One region of the Phreatobacter sp. AB_2022a genome, then DNA from elsewhere that is predicted to be linked to it. Evidence: predicted binding sites of a transcription regulator. Region 1 holds the regulator's gene; each other region holds the start of a gene.
What was found. Region 1 encodes LexA, which represses DNA repair genes until DNA is damaged. Its sites were predicted from a motif close to TGTTCNNNNTGTGTTCNG; they were not measured.
Positions count from the first base shown of each region.

Region 1 (4,502 bases):
CGGCGCATCGCCTTTTTCACCGCGGCCGGCGTCGCGGCGGTCGCGGCCGGTTTTGCGGCGGCGACGCTGCGCACGGCGCTCGCCGCCCATCCGGTCCTCGCCGCGCCGACCGGCTCGGTGACGCTGACCGGCTGGGTCGAGACCTTCGAGCGGCGCGAGAACGGTGACCGGCTGACCTTGCGCCTCGCGCGCAGCGAGCCGGCCCTGCCGCAGCCGCTCGAGCGGGTGCGGGTCACCAGCCGGCAGGCGACGGGTGCGAAGACCGGCGAAGCCGTCAGCCTGACGGCGCGGCTCAGGCCGCCGGCCGATCCGCCCGGGCCGGGGCTCTATGACTTCGGCCGCGACGCCTTCTTTTCCGGCATCGGAGCGAGCGGCTTCGTGATCGGCCAGGTCCGCCGCGCCGAACTCGGCGAAGCGCCGTCGGGCGTCCGGCTGCGGGCCTGGCTCGACCAGATCCGCACGGGCATCAGCCAGCGCATCCGCAGCGCCATTCCCGGCCATGCCGGTGCGGTCGCCGATGCCCTGGTGACGGGCAAGCGCGACGGCATTCCCGAAGGGCTGAACGAGGCGATGCGGGCGGCCGGCACCTATCACATCCTGTCCATTTCGGGGTTCCACATGGCGCTGGTCGCCGCGCTGGTCTTCCTGGTCGTGCGCGGCTCGCTGTCGCTGGTGCCGGCGCTTGCCCTGCATCATCCGGTCAAGGCCTGGGCCGCCGCGGTCGCCCTCGTCGTCTCCACCGGCTACCTGGTCATTTCCGGCGCCGAGGTCGCGACCCAGCGGTCCTGGATCATGATCGCCGTCGTGCTGGTCGGCGTCATCCTCGGGCGCGGCGCGCTGACGCTGAGGACCCTCGCGCTCGCCGCGCTTGCCGTGCTGACGCTGGCGCCGGAAAGCCTGCTCGGCCCAAGCTTCCAGATGTCGTTCGCGGCAACCCTCGCGCTGGTCTCGGGCTATGTCATGCTGCGGCCCTGGGCCGAGCACCATGCCGGCGACCGCGGCGGTCTCGCTCGCGGTCTGCTGGCGGCGACCAACGGCGTGGCCGGCCTCGCCATGAGCTCGTTCGTCGCCTCGCTCGCGACGACGCCCTATGCGGCCTATCACTTCAACCAGATCCAGCTCTACGGCGTTCCGGGCAATCTGCTCGGCGCGCCGATCGTCGAATTCGTCACCATGCCGCTCGAAATGCTGGCGCTGCTGCTCTGGCCGTTCGGCCTCGACAGGCCGGTCTGGGTGCTTGCCGGCATAAGCATCGATCTGTTCGTCCGCGTCGCCGAATGGGTTGCCTCCTGGCCGGGCGGCAAGGTGCCGGTTGCGGCCTTCGGTCCGGTCGCGCTCGGCCTGCTGTCGGTCGGCCTCATCCTCGTGGCGGCCCTGTCGACGCCGCTGCGATGGGCAGGGCTGCTGTTCGTCGCGCTCGGTCTCGGCCTGGCGCCGCTCAAGCAGCGGCCGCTGCTCGCCATCGATGCCGAGGGGGCGACGGTCGCGGCCCGCGGCACGGATGGGCGCCTGCGCGCGCTGTCGCCGCGCGCCAACCGCTTCGCGCTGCAGCGCTGGCTCGGCGCGGATGCCGATCCGCGTCTTGCATCGGATCAGTCGCTGATAGCGGGCGTCATCTGCGACGCGGTGGGCTGCGCCATGGCGCTGGCGGGCGGCGGGCGGGCCGCCTTCGCGCGCGATCCCGAAGCGCTGGCCGACGATTGCCGCGAGGCGCGCATCGTCGTGACGCGCTTCCCGGCGCCGGCCGGCTGCCGCGCAACCGTCGTCGATCTGAGAGGCCTGGCCTGGACCGGAGCGGTGACGATATTCGCCGATGCGGACGGCTATCGCATCGCGACGAGCCGCGATCCCACGAGCATGCGGCCCTGGTTCCGGCCCCGGCCGTCGGGCGATGCCCTGTCGCTCCTGCGCCGCCCCGGCGCGGTCGCCGAGGCGCCCGCCCCCCAAGCTGCCGAGGAGCGTGAGCCCGTCGAGGACGGCGAACCGGGTCAGTAGCGGCGGAACAGGCCGACGAGCTTGCCCTGGATGCGGACCCGGTCGGGACCGAAGACCCGCGTCTCATAGGCCGGATTGGCGGCTTCGAGGGCGATCGACGTGCCGCGCTTCCTGAGGCGCTTCAAGGTGGCTTCCTCGTCGTCGATCAGCGCCACCACGATGTCGCCGGTGTCGGCCGCGTCGGTCTTGCGCACGAGGGCGAGGTCGCCTTCCAGGATGCCGGCCTCGATCATCGAGTCGCCGCGCACCTCCAGCGCATAATGTTCGCCGCGGCTGAGCATTTCCGGCGGCACGGAGAGCGTGTTGATCCGGTTCTCGATCGCCTCGCGCGGCACGCCGGCGGCGATCCGGCCCATGACCGGCACGGAGACCGGCATCACCGTGTCCTCCTCGACCGGCCGGCTGCGGCCGAGCGAGCCCTCGATCACGGCCGGCGCGAAGCGCTGGCGCGCAGGGCCGGCGGCCTGTTCCGGCTGCTTGATCACTTCCAGCGCACGCGCCCGGTTTGGCAGGCGTCGGATGAAGCCGCGTTCCTCCAGCGCCGTGATCAAGCGGTGGATGCCGGACTTGGACTTCAGATCCAGCGCTTCCTTCATTTCGTCGAAGGACGGTGGCACCCCGCTTTCCTTCAGCCGTTCCTGAATGAAGCGGAGAAGTTCGTGTTGCTTGCGCGTCAGCATCGGGTGTGTGCCCCTGATTACGAGCCGTCCGACTCACTCGAACAGATCATGAACAGTCCCTATCTGTTCTTTATGTGTTCCGCAAGCGTTGATATTTCGTGAAGTATTGACGCGGCGTACCGTTGCGGTCGCCGCGGCGGCGGTGCGGCTACCGCGGCAGCCGGATGATGCGGCACGGGCTGCCGGCCGCGGCCCGCTCGGCGAAGGGCGCGCGCAGCACCAGCGCGTCGGCTTCCGCGAGCACACGGATCATCGACGAATCCTGGATCGGGAACGGCGTCGCGACGAGCGTGCCGTCGCGCGTCTCCAGCGTCGCGCGCAAGTAGTCGGCACGCTGGTCGTTGGGCCCGACATCGGTGCCGAGAACGGCCGGCTCCGTCGGCGTCTCGATGTCGCTGCGGCCGGAAAGCTTCCGGACCAGCGGCATCAGGAAGATGGTGGCGCAGACGAAGGAGGCGACAGGATTGCCGGGCAGGCCGAGCAGCCGCATGCCGCCGAGATCGGCCATCATCAGGGGCTTGCCGGGCCGCATGGCGATCTTCCAGAAGCCGAGCTCGGCGCCTTCCCTGGCGATCACCTCGCGCATCAGGTCGTATTCGCCGACGGAGGCGCCGCCGGAGGTGACGAGAATGTCGGCGCCGGCGTCTCGCGCGCGCCCGACTGCGGCGAGCGTCTCGTCCAGCCGGTCGGGCGCGATGCCGAGATCGATCGCGATGGCCCCCTCGCGCTTCGCCATAGCGGCCACAGCCAGCGCATTGGACGAGACGATCTGGCCGGAACCAGGCACGGCGCCGGGCTCGACGAGCTCATCACCGGTCGACAGGATCGCGACGCGCGGCGCGCGCCGCACCGGCAGGCGCGCGTGATTCATGGCCGCGGCGAGGGCAAGCTTGCGCGGATCGAGCCGTGTGCCGGCGGCAAGGCCGGCGAGGCCGGCGGTGAAATCGAGGCCGGCGACGCGGATATGGCGGCCGGCCGGAGCGGCGGCGGCGAAGGTTACCTGATCGCCGGCGCGCTCGGCATCCTCCTGGATGACGATCGTGTCGGCGCCGGCCGGCAGAGCCGCGCCGGTGAAGATGCGCAACGCGGCGCCCGGCGGCAGCGGGGCGGAGAAGGGCCGGCCTGCCGCCGATTCGCCGATCACCGGCAGCGTCCCCGGCAGGTCGGCCGCGCGCACGGCATAGCCGTCCATCGCCGAGACGTCGGCCGGCGGCTGCGAGCGCGTCGCGACGATATCGCGGGTCAGCACGCGGCCGTCGGCGTCGGCGAGCGCCAGCCATTCCTCGCCCAGGGGCTCGGCGCCGGCGAGCACGCGGGACAGGGCTTCGGCGACGGGCAGCAGTCCGGCCATGTCAGTCCGCCCGATAGGCGCCGGAGGCGCCGCCCGTTTTTTCGATGAGCCGGATGCCCTCGATCCGCATGGCGCGGTCGACCGCCTTCACCATGTCGTAGACGGTGAGGCAGGCGACCGAGACCGCAGTCAGGGCCTCCATCTCGACGCCGGTCTGGCCGGACACCTTGACGGTCGCCGTGGCCCTGACGCCTGGCAGGGCATCATCGGGCACGATGTCGACCGCCACCTTGGTGAGCAGCAGTGGATGGCAGAGCGGGATCAATTCGTGGCTGCGCTTGGCCGCCATGATGCCGGCGAGACGGGCCGTGCCGAGCACGTCGCCCTTTTTCGCTTCGCCCGCCTTGACGATGGCGAGCGTGTCGGCGCGCATCACCACGCAGCCCTCGGCGACCGCGATCCGCTCGGTGGCAGGCTTGTGCGAGACATCGACCATGTTGGCCTGCCCCGCCGCATCGAGATGAGTGAGATGTCGT
Region 1 covers NZ_JAPSET010000004.1:186,428-190,929, forward strand. Annotated here, with positions in the region: gene OZ671_RS04860 (ComEC/Rec2 family competence protein) at 1-1,995, shown strand, start outside; gene lexA (transcriptional repressor LexA) at 1,989-2,675, opposite strand; gene OZ671_RS04870 (molybdopterin molybdotransferase MoeA) at 2,824-4,026, opposite strand; gene moaC (cyclic pyranopterin monophosphate synthase MoaC) at 4,028-4,502, opposite strand, start outside.

Region 2 (4,502 bases), on a different contig from region 1:
CTGAGCTGGCGCGCGGCATCCGGGCCTTTTCGCTCGGGAGGTGTGAACAATTCGGTGGCAAGCCGCAGCCGCCGCTTGCCGAAGCCGAGCCGGCGCGAGGCCACCTCGAACCTGCGACCGACCATCCAGGCGAGCGGACCGACGCCCTTCTGCCTGACATGGAAGGTCGCGTCGTAGTCCTTTCCGCCGCGGGTATCGCGGATCAGCGACAGGACGTGGCGGGCCGCGTCCGGCCGGTGCGCGACCAGCCATTCGCGGAACAGGTCGCGGATCTCCAGCGGCAGGCGCAGAAGGACATAGCCGGCCTCGCGCGCGCCCATATGGTAGCAGGCATCGAGGATCCGCTCGATCTCGGCATCGTTGACGGCCGGGATGATCGGCGCCACCAGCACGGCGGTCGGAATGCCGGCCTCCGAGAGCATGCGGATCGCTTCCAGGCGCTTCGCCGGCGTCGCCGCCCGCGGTTCCAGCGAGCGGGCGAGCTTGCGGTCGAGCGTGGTCACCGACAGGGCGACCTTGGCAAGGCCCTTGGCCGCCATGCGCGAGAGAATGTCGATGTCGCGCGTCACCAGATGGCTCTTGGTGACGATGCCGACGGGGTGATTGGTCCGTTCCAGCACTTCGAGGATGCGGCGGGTCAGCTGCCAGCGCTTCTCGATCGGCTGATAGGGATCGGTATTGGTGCCCATGGCGATGGTACGCGGCTGGTAGGCCGGGTCCGCCAGCTCGCGCTCCAGGAGTTCCGGCGCATTCGGCTTGACGAACAGGCGCGTCTCGAAATCGAGCCCGGGCGACAGGCCCATATAGGCGTGGGTCGGGCGGGCGAAACAATAGGCGCAGCCGTGCTCGCAGCCGCGATAGGGATTGATCGACCGGTCGAAGGAGAGATCGGGGCTGTCGTTGCGGGTGATGATCCGCCGCGCCTTCTCCTCCTGCACGGTGGTCGCCAGCTCCGGCAGCTCGTCGAGCGTGCCCCAGCCGTCGTCCAGCGCCTCGCGCGACTGGCTTTCGTAACGGCCGGAGGCATTGCTCAGCGTGCCGCGGCCGCGCCGGCGCTCCTCGCCGACGCCCGCCCCCGCGGAGACGTCGAGCGCGCGGGCCGTACGCAGGCCGAAAAGATTGGCCGCAGCCGCTTCCAGACCGCCGGCGTTCAGCCTGTCGGCCATGCTCTTGTCGATCCGTGCGGTGCTGCGTCCCATGCCCAGAGAGCTACCATCGCCCAACGATCGAAACAAGAACAAAGAGGGATCAAACAGGAACAAAATCCTTTGATCGGACCCTGGCGACGGATGGCGCTTGCCAGTTTGGCAATAAGGGCATAAAGATATCTTTATATGTAACCGAGGAGGCGAGGGCCCCGTGACAGGCGCAAGAGCCCATTCCTTCGACGATGGTGTCGCCGTCCTGAGGGCGGTGGGCGAGCCGACGCGTCTGAGGTTGCTCGCGCTGGCGGCCGAGGCCGAACTGACGGTCACCGACATGGTCGACATTCTCGGCCAGTCGCAGCCGCGGATTTCACGCCATCTGAAGCTGCTGCTGGAAGCAGGCCTGGTCGAGCGCGTCAAGGAGGGATCCTGGGCCTTCTTCCGCGCGAGCGGCGAGGGTGCCGGCGCGCGCGCCGTCCAGGCGCTGGTGGCGCTGGTCGATCCCGAGGACCCGATTCTCGCGAGCGATCGCGAGCGCCTGGCCGAAGTCCGCGCCAAGCGGGCCGAGGAGGCCCAGGCCTTCTTCCGCCGCCATGCCGCGGAATGGGACAAGCTGCGCGCCCTGCACGTGGCCGAGGAGCGGGTCGAGCGTGCCGTCAAGGAGGCGCTGGAGGGCCGGCCGGTCCGGGCGCTGCTCGATCTCGGCACCGGCACCGGGCGCATGCTGGAACTGTTCGCAGGCGAGATCGACCGCGGCCTCGGCATCGATGCCAATCCGGAAATGCTCACCCTCGCGCGCGCCGCGCTCGACCGGGCCGGCATCCGTCACTGCGCCGTCAGGGCGGGCGACATCTATGCCCTGGCCCTGCCGCGCGACAGCTATGACGCCGTGATCATCCACCAGGTGCTGCACTTCCTCGACGACGGCGCCCGCGCGGTGCGCGAGGCGGCCCGCGTGCTGCGCCCCGGCGGCCGGCTGGTGGTGATCGATTTCGCCCCGCACGAACTCGAATTCCTGCGCGAGACGCAGGCGCATCGCCGCCTCGGCTTCGCGCGCGAGGTGGTCGAAGGCTGGCTTGCTGCGGCGGGTCTCGAACCGACCGATTTCCGCACGCTCGCGCCCGACCATGGCGGCAGCGAGCAACTGACCGTTTCCATCTGGGTCGCCCGCGATCCCCGTCTTGTGACCGATGCCCCGGCGCTGCCGGGTGTTCCAGCCGTCGAGGTTGTCTGATGTCCACCTCCTACAAGCCCAGCCGCTACGTCTCGCGCTCCCGGCTCAAAGTGTCCTTCGAGTTCTTCCCGCCGAAGAGCGAGGAGATGGAAGCGACCTTGTGGGAATCGATCGAGCGGCTGGCGCCGCTCGCGCCGACCTTCGTATCGGTGACCTACGGCGCCGGCGGCTCGACGCGCGAGCGCACCCACGCGACCGTCCAGCGCATCATCGCCGAGACGCAGCTGAAGCCGGCCGCGCACCTGACCTGCGTCGCCGCGACCCGCGGCGAGGTCGACGACGTCATCCGCGGCTACTGGGCCGCCGGCGTGCGCCACATCGTGGCGCTGCGCGGCGATCCGGTCGGCGGCATCGGCACGCCCTATGCCTCGCATCCCGGCGGCTATGACGGCTCGCCCGAACTGGTCGCGGGCATCCGCGCCATCGGCGATTTCGAGGTTTCGGTCTCGGCCTATCCGGAAAAGCATCCCGAGAGCGGCTCGATCGACACCGATATCGAAATGCTGAAGCGCAAGGTCGATGCCGGCGCGACGCGCGCCATCACCCAGTTCTTCTTCGACAACGAGGTCTATCTGCGCTACCTCGACCGGGCACGCGCCGCGGGCATCACCATCCCGATCGTCCCCGGCATCGTGCCGGTGCAGAACTTCAAGCAGACCGCGGGCTTTGCCGCGCGCGCCGGAGCCAGCATCCCGGACTGGCTCGCCCGCCGCTTCGAAGGGCTGGAAGGCGATCCGGCCACGCGCAAGCTGATCGCGGCGGCGGTTGCCGCGGAACAGGTCTTCGACCTCGTCGATCGCGGCGTGACCGAGTTCCACTTCTATACGATGAACCGCGCCGATCTCGTCTACGCCGTCTGCCACCTGCTGGGCCTGAGGCCCGAAGGCGAGACGGCCCGCGCGGCGGCGTGATCCGCCGCCGCATCCCCGAGTTCTACCGTTCGACTGCCGCCTGACATCAGAGTGCGCGACATGACCCAGTTTCCGCCCCGCCATGCCAATGGAGCCGATGTGCTCGCCGCCCTCACCAAGGCGGCGGCTGAACGTATCCTGGTGCTCGACGGCGCCATGGGCACGATGATCCAGCGCTACAAATTCGACGAGGCGGCCTTCCGGGGCGAACGCTTCGCGCACTGGAACCATGACCTCAAGGGCAACAACGATCTCCTGATCCTGACGAAGCCCGACGTGGTCGAGGCGATCCACCTCGAATATTTCGAGGCCGGGTCCGACATCGTCGAGACCAACACCTTTTCCTCGACCTCCATCGCCCAGGCCGATTACGGCATGGAGCACCTCGCCTATGAGCTGAACTACGAAGGCGCGCGCCTGGCCAAGGCGGCGGCCAAGAAAGCGGAGGGCCGCGACGGCCGGCGCCGCTTCGTCGCCGGCGCGCTCGGACCGACCAACCGCACCGCCTCGATCTCGCCCGACGTCAACAATCCGGGCTTCCGGGCGGTCACCTTCGACGAGCTGCGCGAGGCCTACGCCGAGCAGACCCGCGGCCTCGTCGACGGCGGCGCCGACATCATCCTGATCGAGACCATCTTCGACACGCTGAACGCCAAGGCGGCCTTCGTCGCGGTCGATGAGGTGTTCGAGGAAAGGCGCGTGAAGCTGCCGGTGATGATCTCCGGCACGATCACCGACCTTTCCGGCCGCACCCTGTCGGGCCAGACGACGGAGGCCTTCTGGTATTCGCTGCGCCATGCCCGGCCGTTCTCGATCGGCCTCAACTGCGCGCTCGGCGCCAAGGAAATGCGCGCCCATATCCAGGCGCTGTCGAAGGTCGCGGACACGCTGGTCTGCGCCTATCCGAATGCCGGCCTGCCCAACGAGTTCGGCCTCTATGACGAGAGCCCGGAGGCAATGGCCGAGCTCGTCGGCGAATTCGCGACCGCCGGCTTCGTCAACATCGTCGGCGGCTGCTGCGGCTCGACGCCCGACCACATTGCCGCGATCGCCAAGACGGTCGCCGGCGTCAAGACGCGCAAGCTGCCGACCATCGAGCCGCGCCTCAGGCTCTCCGGCCTCGAACCCTTCGTGCTGACGCCCGAAATCCCGTTCGTGAATGTCGGCGAACGCACCAATGTCACGGGTTCGGCGCGCTTCCGCAAGCTGATC
Region 2 covers NZ_JAPSET010000045.1:49,836-54,337, reverse strand. Annotated here, with positions in the region: gene OZ671_RS25545 (PA0069 family radical SAM protein) at 1-1,166, opposite strand, end outside; gene OZ671_RS25540 (metalloregulator ArsR/SmtB family transcription factor) at 1,360-2,379, shown strand; gene metF (methylenetetrahydrofolate reductase [NAD(P)H]) at 2,376-3,290, shown strand; gene metH (methionine synthase) at 3,351-4,502, shown strand, end outside.
Region 2: a site for LexA is predicted at 1,234-1,251, ahead of OZ671_RS25545 (PA0069 family radical SAM protein). Genes of this name have one in related genera too.

Region 3 (4,502 bases), on a different contig from region 1:
CTGCTGCTGCATCGCCGCGTCGAAGGCCTCGGTGTCGACGGTGATCCCGCGCGGGCGCAGGGCGTCCTGCGTGAGGTCGAGCGGGAAGCCGTAGGTGTCGTAGAGCGTGAAGGCGGTATCGCCGGAGAACACGGCGCCGTCGCCCAGCGTCCTGGCCTCGCCATCGAGAATGGCAAGGCCCCGCTCCAGCGTCTTGCGGAAGCGGGTTTCCTCAAGCTCCAGCGTCTCGCTGATCAGGCTCTCGGCGCGCACCAGCTCGGGATAGGCCTGGCCCATCTCGCGCACCAGCGTCGGCACCAGCTTGTGCATCAGCGGCTCTTTGGCGCCGAGCAGCGAGGCATGGCGCATCGCCCGGCGCATGATCCGCCGTGCGACATAGCCGCGGCCCTCATTGGACGGCAGCACGCCGTCCGCGATCAGGAACGAGGACGCCCTCAGATGGTCGGCGATCACCCGGTGCGACACCTTGTGCTCGCCGTCGGGCTCGACGCCGGTCGCCACCGCGCTCGCGCCGATCAGCGCCCGCATCAGGTCGATCTCGTAATTGTCGTGCGTGCCCTGCAGCACCGCCGAGATGCGCTCCAGGCCCATGCCGGTATCGATCGAGGGGCGCGGCAGCACGATGCGCCCGCCGCCCGCCTGCTCCTCGTACTGCATGAAGACGAGGTTCCAGATCTCGATGAACCGGTCGCCATCCTGCTCGGCCGAGCCGGGCGGTCCGCCCCAGATCTTGTCGCCGTGGTCGTAGAAGATTTCCGAGCACGGGCCGCAGGGACCGGTATCGCCCATCCGCCAGAAATTGTCGGAGGTCGAAATGCGGATGATCTTCGAATCCGGCAGGCCGGCGATCTTCTTCCAGAGCTGGAAGGCGTCCTCGTCCTCGGAGTAGACGGTGACGAGCAGGCGGTCGACCGGCAGCTCGTATTCACGCGTGATCAGGTTCCAGGCAAGCTCGATCGCCCGGTCCTTGAAATAGTCGCCGAACGAGAAGTTGCCGAGCATCTCGAAGAAGGTGTGGTGGCGCGCGGTATAGCCGACATTGTCGAGGTCGTTGTGCTTGCCGCCGGCGCGCACGCATTTCTGCGCCGTGGTGGCGCGCGAATAGGGCCGTTTCTCGACGCCGGTGAAGACGTTCTTGAACTGGACCATGCCGGAATTGGCGAACATCAGCGTCGGGTCGTTGCGCGGCACGAGCGGCGAACTCTCGACGACCGCATGGTCGTTCTTGGCGAAGAAGTCGAGGAAGGTCTTGCGGATCTGGTTGACGCCGGTCATTGCCCGAACTTAACGGTTGGGACGGAATAGCGCCGTCCGATGTCGCATTGGCGGGTGTTTCTAGAGCATTTATGCCTGATATGGGAACCCGCTTTCACTCATGCCCGTGACGAGCCTGGACGCGCTCTGCCGGCAGGCCTTTCCCGGGAGAGACCGAAAGGTTCCGAAAAGCCGCGGCTGAGGGTGAAAAGCCGCCCTGAAATGACAAAGGCCGGGCGAACCCGGCCTTGATCGTCTCGAATCGCGCCTGACCTTCGATCACACTGGCTCTTCGCCGTCGGCATCCTGCTCGACCTCGCCGAGGATCTTCTCCGCGATCAGTCCGGAATTCTGCCGGATCGCCGCTTCGATCTTGCCGGCCATGTCCGGGTTCTGCTTCAGGAAGGTCTTGGCGTTCTCCCGGCCCTGGCCGAGCCGCTGGCTGTCGTAGGAGAACCAGGCGCCCGACTTCTCGACCACGCCGGCCTTGACGCCGAGGTCGATCAGTTCGCCCATCTTGGACACGCCCTCGCCGTACATGATGTCGAATTCGACCTGCTTGAACGGCGGCGCCAGCTTGTTCTTCACGACCTTGACGCGGGTCTGGTTGCCGACCACCTCGTCGCGCTCCTTGATCGCGCCGACCCGGCGGATGTCGAGGCGCATGGACGCGTAGAACTTCAGCGCATTGCCGCCGGTGGTGACCTCGGGCGAACCGTACATCACGCCGATCTTCATGCGGATCTGGTTGATGAAGATCACCATGGTGTTGGCCTTGGAGATCGAGGCGGTGAGCTTGCGCAGCGCCTGGCTCATCAGGCGGGCCTGCATGCCCGGCTGGTTGTCGCCCATCTCGCCTTCGAGTTCGGCGCGCGGGGTCAGCGCCGCCACCGAATCGACCACCACCACGTCGACCGCCCCGGACCGGACCAGCGTGTCGCAGATTTCCAGCGCCTGCTCGCCGGCATCGGGCTGGGAGATCAGGAGGTCGTCGAGGTTGACGCCGAGCTTGCGGGCATAGACCGGGTCGAGCGCATGTTCGGCGTCGATGAAGGCGCAGGTGCCGCCGCGCCGCTGCGCTTCGGCGATGGTATGCAGCGCCAATGTCGTCTTGCCCGAGGATTCCGGCCCGTAGATCTCGATGACGCGGCCGCGCGGCAGGCCGCCGATGCCGAGCGCAATGTCGAGCCCGAGCGAGCCGGTCGAGATCGCCTCGATCTCGATCGCCTTGTCGCTCTTGCCGAGCCGCATGATCGAACCCTTGCCGAAGGCCCGCTCGATCTGGGACAGGGCGGCGTCGAGCGCTTTGGTCTTATCCATGGAAGAACCTTCAACGAGTCGCAGTGCGGCCTGACTCATGGCGTGTGCTCCTTCGAGCGGCAAGGGGAACGTCGAGAATCTTCAGATGAATCGACCGTACACGGTTTGTTCTTAACAACAAGTTCTTTTTTTGTTCTCTCCGATTTTTTTCGCCTGGCCGGCGCGCGCCGGGACGGCCCTGGCCGTTCCGCCCCGGTTGCCGGCGGCGCGCCGCCGGCTAGGAATGGCCGCGGTCGAGCGCCGCGTCGACCTCGGCCGCCAGCGCGAAGAAGCGCCGCCTGACGTCGGCTGCGAAGGGATTGTCCCGCTCGATGGCGAGAAACACTTCCGGCGCGTCGTAGCGCACCATCTCGACGGCGCGCGCCACCAGGTCGAAGCTCGCCGTCGTCATCCGCGTCGGCAGCGGTTCCATGCGCACCAGCACCTTGGCGATCAGATGGGTCAGCCCCTGCACCATCGCCGCCTCGCGGTCATGGGCTTCGGGGGTCGTGACGATGACCTTGAGCCGGAGTGTCCGGCGCAGGAAGGCGGCGATGCGCAAGGCGCTGCGGCCGCGGATCGGACAGACCGCGATCTTCAGGCCGGCAATGCCGGCACGCGCGCTCTGCGGACCGAACAGCGGGTGGGTGCCGACGATCTCGACATGATCGGGCAGGCTGCGCCGCATGATGTCGGCGGGGCCGACCTTGACCGAGCCGACATCGAGCACCACCGCCCCTGGCTTCAGATGGGGGCCGATCGCTGCGATCACACGGGCCAGCCGATCGACCGGCGTCGCCAGCACGACGATATCGGCGGCCGCGACGGTCGCAAGGCTCGCCAGCGCGATGCCGCCGGGGCCCGTCCCTGCCGCCTCCGGGAAGGCCGGGTCGTAGCCGGTGAGCGGCAGATGCGGCGCCAGATGCCGCACCATCAGCCGCCCGAAGGCGCCGAGCCCGATAAGGCCGACCGACGGCAATGCGCGCGCGGGCGCGCCGCGGTCCGAGGAACGAAGGTGATGGCTGGTGCTGATCATGGCCGGGAATTCCTGCTGCTCCGGAGAGCCGCGCCGGCCTTGCGATATCGGGGATGAGGTCCAACCGCTGGCGGCGCAGCGGTTGAAAGATGACGATACACCCCCCGCTATTGTGGCGGGGCGTAATATAGGCCCGAGAGGGTCAGGATCGTCGTCATGGCCGCCGGTTTAGCCGGTCGGCCGGCGATGTCAAGGCGCCCGCCCCCGATCCCTGTCCCGCGGGTCAGAGCCCGAGCATGAGCTTGGCGAGGATGTCGCGCTGGATCTCGGAGGTGCCGCCGAAGATCGTCCAGGCGCGGCTGTTGAGGTGCTCGGGCACGATCGGCAGCACCTCCTCGGCAACGACGGGCTCTTCGTTGAGGGCATAGAGCGGCCGCATGGGCTCCACGGCCAGGGCATCGAGGCCGATCACGTCGACGCCGAGCCGCGTCACCGCCTGGCGGATCTCACTGATGCGCAGCTTGATCAGCGAGGACACCGCGCCCGGCTGCTCGCCGGCCTGCATGGCCGCGAGCAGGCGCAGCTCGGTCATTTCGAGCGCGTCGATATCGATATCGATACGCGCCGCCTCGCGCGCGATATCCGGATCGTCGATGGCGCGGCCGGTCGTGTCCGACCGGGCCAGAGCCAGCATCTGGTCGAGCCCCTGCCGGAGCTTCGCCGAGGCGATGCCAGAGCCGCGCTCGAACTCCAGGAGGTATTTGCCGTAGCTCCAGCCCTTGCCCTCCTCGCCAACCCGATTGGCGACCGGCACGCGGACATCGTCGAAAAAGACCTGGTTGACCTCGTGGTCGCCGCCGATGGTCAGGATCGGACGGATCGAGATGCCCGGGCTCTTCATGTCGATGAGCAGGAAGCTGATGCCGTCCTGCGGCCGCGCGCCGGCCTCGGTGCGCACCAGCGCGAACATGCG
Region 3 covers NZ_JAPSET010000030.1:62,936-67,437, reverse strand. Annotated here, with positions in the region: gene alaS (alanine--tRNA ligase) at 1-1,275, opposite strand, end outside; gene recA (recombinase RecA) at 1,534-2,613, opposite strand; gene OZ671_RS20670 (prephenate dehydrogenase) at 2,792-3,589, opposite strand; gene OZ671_RS20665 (acyl-CoA dehydrogenase family protein) at 3,813-4,502, opposite strand, start outside.
Region 3: a site for LexA is predicted at 2,695-2,712, ahead of recA (recombinase RecA). Genes of this name have one in related genera too.

Region 4 (4,502 bases), on a different contig from region 1:
ACATCGACGACATGGTCGGCCTGCAGGATGGCGTCCTCGTCGTGCTCGACCACGATGACCGTATTGCCGAGGTCGCGCAGCCGCTTCAGCGTGCCGAGCAGACGTTCATTGTCGCGCTGGTGCAGGCCGATCGACGGTTCGTCGAGCACGTAGAGCACGCCGGTCAGCCCCGAGCCGATCTGCGAGGCGAGCCGGATGCGCTGGCTTTCGCCGCCCGACAGCGTGCCGGAATTGCGCCCGAGGGTGAGATATTCGAGGCCGACATCGACCAGGAAGCGCAGGCGGTCGCGGATCTCCTTGAGGATGCGCACCGCGATCTCGTTCTGCTGGGCGGTGAGCTTCGGCGGCAGGGCCGAGAACCATTCGTTGGCGGCGCGCACCGAGAGCTGCGAGATCTCGCCGATATGCGCCGCGGCGATCTTCACCGCGAGCGCCTCGGGCTTCAGCCGGAAGCCGGCGCAGGTCTTGCAAGGCACGGCCGAGACGTAGCGGGAGATCTCCTCCCGCGCCCATTCGCTTTCGGTCTCCTTCAGCCGGCGCTCGAGATTGCGGACGACGCCCTCGAAGGTCTTGGTGGTCTCGTAGGAGCGCAGGCCGTCGTCGTAGCGGAAGGTGACGGTCTCCTCGCCGGTGCCGAACAGGATCGCGTCGCGGGCCTTTTCCGGCAGCGAGCGCCAGGGCGCGGTCAGCGAGAAGCCGTAATGCTTGGCGAGGGCGTCGAGCGTCTGGGTGTAGAAGGGCGAGCTCGACTTCGCCCAGGGCGCGATGGCGCCCTTGCGCAAGGTCTGGTCCTTGTCGGGAATGACGAGGTCGGCATCGATCGTCTGCTCGACGCCGAGGCCGTCGCAGGCCGGGCAGGCGCCGAAGGGATTGTTGAACGAGAACAGCCGCGGCTCGATCTCCGGGATGGTGAAGCCGGAGACCGGGCAGGCGAACTTCTCGGAAAAGATCACCCGCAGCGGCTCCCCCTTGGCGTCCTTGCCCTCGGCAAATTCGATGATGGCGATGCCGTCGGCGAGCTTCAGCGCCATTTCGAAGCTGTCGGCGAGGCGCGTCGCCATGTCCGGCCTGACTACGATGCGGTCGACCACCACGTCGATGTCGTGCTTCAGCTTCTTGTCGAGGGCCGGCACGTCGGGGATCTCGTAGAAGGTGCCGTCGACCTTGACGCGCTGGAAGCCCTTCTTCTGGTATTCGGCGAGTTCCTTGCGGTACTCGCCCTTGCGGCCGCGGACAGCCGGCGCCAGCAGGTAGAGGCGCGAACCCTCGGGCAGGGCCAGGGTCTTGTCGACCATCTGGCTCACCGTCTGGCTTTCGATCGGCAGGCCGGTGGCAGGCGAATAGGGCACGCCGACGCGCGCCCACAGAAGGCGCATATAGTCGTAGATCTCGGTGACCGTGCCGACCGTCGAACGCGGGTTCTTCGACGTCGTCTTCTGCTCGATGGAAATGGCCGGCGACAGGCCGTCGATCTGGTCGACGTCCGGCTTCTGCATCATTTCCAGGAACTGGCGGGCATAGGCCGACAGGCTTTCGACATAGCGGCGCTGGCCTTCGGCATAGATCGTGTCGAAGGCCAGCGAGGACTTGCCCGAGCCGGACAGGCCCGTGAACACCACCAGGGCGTCGCGCGGGATGGTCAGGTCGACGCCCTTCAGATTGTGCTCGCGCGCGCCGCGCACGGAAATCACCCGCTGGTCGGGGCGCCGGACGTCGTCGCGGAACTTGTCGAAAAGGTCGGTCATAGAACGGGTCCGTTGAACGCGATCACGACGTGGTCTCATCCCGGGAGAGGCACATGCCGGCGCGTTCGCGCGCGAGCGCCCCGGTGGAGATCAAGGCGGAAAACCAAAGCCCCAAGGTAGAAACCGTGAACGCCCGCCGCCAGAGGCGCCGGCACAGGTGATGGCTGATGTGCACAGGTTGCGTCCGACGATTCGGGGCGGGAGAGCGGCTGGACCTTAGCGGGGCTTGCCAAGTCGCACAAGAACAAATAATGAACACGAGGCCGTGGCATGGTCTCCGCCGCGCCGGTGCAGACAACCGGCCGGGCCGGTCGGCTCCGCGGCCGTGGCGCGGCAGGGGCGGTCGCGAGGCGGCCAATTCCGGCCTCCTGCGGCGCCAGGGCGGGAAACTGGGGATAGATCGGCCAATCCGGCGGCCGTGCCGTGACGGCGCCGGCCGAACATGGGATGGCTCCGGCAGGTTCAGGCTGAAAGCGCCCCGGGCAGAGGCTGCGGGGAGAGGGAGAGCGAGATGGCAGGCAGCGTCAACAAGGTCATCCTGGTCGGCAATCTGGGCAAGGATCCGGAAGTCCGGCGGATGAACAACGGCGAGCAGGTCTGCAGCCTGCGCCTGGCGACCACCGAGAGCTGGCGCGACAAGGGCTCGGGCGAGCGGCGCGAGCGCACCGAATGGCACGCCGTGGTGATCTATAACGAGAACCTGGTGAAGGTCGCCGAGCAATACCTGCGCAAGGGCTCCAAGGTCTATGTCGAGGGCCAGCTGCAGACGCGCAAATGGCAGGACCAGTCGGGCGTCGAGAAATATACGACCGAGGTGGTGCTGCAGCGCTTCCGGGGCGAGATGGTGCTGCTCGATGGCCGCGGCGGTGGCGGCGGTGGCGGCGGCAGCGACTATGGCGACGACAGCTTCGGCTCGTCCGGCGCGCTCGACAACCGGTCCGGCATGGGCCGGGCGGAAGCCCCGCGGCGGCCGGCGGCGCCGGCCGGCGGCGGTGGCCGCATGGACGACGACGAGATCCCGTTCTGAGCGGCGGACGCTGATCCCGGCTTCGGGGAGGGGGCCCGGCCATGCAGGTTTCCCTCCGTCGGGCCACCCCAGCCGATCTCGCCTTCATCATGGCGAGCGAGCGCCAGCCGGCTTTCGCCGGCATGGTCGGCCAATGGCCGGCCGAACGGCATGAGGCCGCGATGGCCTCGGCGGATTTCGCCTATCTGGTCGGCTCCGCCGATGGCGGCCCGCCGGGCGGTTTTGCCATCCTGCGCGATCTCAACAACCGTTCCGACAATATCGGCCTGCAGCGCATCGTCGCCGCTGCGGCCGGCCAGGGCTTTGGCCGGCCGTTCCTGACGGCCGTCGTCGACTGGGTGTTCACCGAAACCGCCTGCCACCGCTTCCTGCTCGAGGTCTGCACCGACAATGCCAGGGCGCGCCATGTCTATCGTTCGCTCGGCTTCGCCGAGGAGGGGCTGCTGCGCGAGGCGGTGAAGCGGGCCGATGGCAGCCGCGTCGACCAGGTGCTGATGTCGCTCCTGCGGCCGGAATGGGCGGCAGCCCGGCGCGGCTAGCGTCCGCCATGATCAGTCATGCCATGCGCGCCGCAAGCCGCCCGGCAGTCCGGTGCGGCCGCGGTGGCCTGCGCACTCGGCCGGAGGCGGGCTGCGCCGCGGAGCGGGCAGGGGCGATTGACAATTCGGAATGTAAAGTTTATTTACTTCACATTCCCCCTCGCACCACAGGTGCCGCCGTGACCCTCGCTCCCTTCCTTGCCGCTCCCCTGATGATCCAGCTCCATGCCACGGCGGCACTTGCCCTGATCCCGCTCACCCTCGTCCAGTTCCTGCGGGTGAAGCGCGGACTGTTCCACCGCGCGGTCGGCTGGACCTGGGTGGTCCTGATGGCGGTGGTGGCGCTGTCCTCCTTCGGCATTCACCAGATCCGGCTCGTCGGCCCGTTCAGCCCGATCCACATCCTCTCGGTGATCACCCTCGCCGGCCTCGTCGGCGCCGTGGCCGCGCGGCGTCGCGGCGAGATCGTCCGCCACCGCCGGATCATGATGATGGTCACGGCGGGCTGGGCGGTCGCGGGTCTCTTCACCTTCCTGCCCGGGCGCCTGATGGCCGCCATGACCTGGGCCGGCTGACACGCCATTGCGTCATCGCACCGTCGCGGCATCCGGGTTGATACGGGACCGGCAGCCCTTGCGCCTTGCGCGCCGCACCCGACATGTGCGAAGCCGCCTGCCGCTTTCAGACCATACTTCGAGGATGCAGTGCATGCACAGCTTTGCCCGTAACGCGTTCATTCTGGGCTTGCTGGCTGCGGTCGGCCCCTTCGCCATCGACATGTATCTGCCGGCGTTGCCGGCCCTCGCCGCCGATCTCGGTGCCGGCACGGCCGGCGCGCAGATGACGCTGATGACCTTCATGGCCGGCTTCGGCCTCACCCAGATCTTCTACGGCCCGGTCTCCGACATGGTCGGGCGCAAGCCGCCGCTCTATTTCGGCCTCGCCCTGTTCACGCTGGCCGGGATCGGCTGCGGCCTGACGCGTTCGATCGAATGGCTCATCGCGCTCCGGTTCGTCCAGGGCGTCGGCGCCGCCTCGGTCATGGTCGTGCCGCGTGCCATCATCCGCGACCTGCATACCGGGGTGGAGGCGACGCGGCTGATGACCCTCGTCATGCTGGTGATCAGCGTCTCGCCGATCTTGGCACCGCTCGCCGGCAGCGGCCTCATCGCGCTGTTCGACTGGCGCGCC
Region 4 covers NZ_JAPSET010000031.1:69,808-74,309, reverse strand. Annotated here, with positions in the region: gene uvrA (excinuclease ABC subunit UvrA) at 1-1,745, opposite strand, end outside; gene ssb (single-stranded DNA-binding protein) at 2,257-2,772, shown strand; gene OZ671_RS21150 (GNAT family N-acetyltransferase) at 2,814-3,311, shown strand; gene OZ671_RS21145 (DUF2306 domain-containing protein) at 3,491-3,886, shown strand; gene OZ671_RS21140 (multidrug effflux MFS transporter) at 4,020-4,502, shown strand, end outside.
Region 4: a site for LexA is predicted at 1,986-2,003, ahead of uvrA (excinuclease ABC subunit UvrA). Genes of this name have one in related genera too.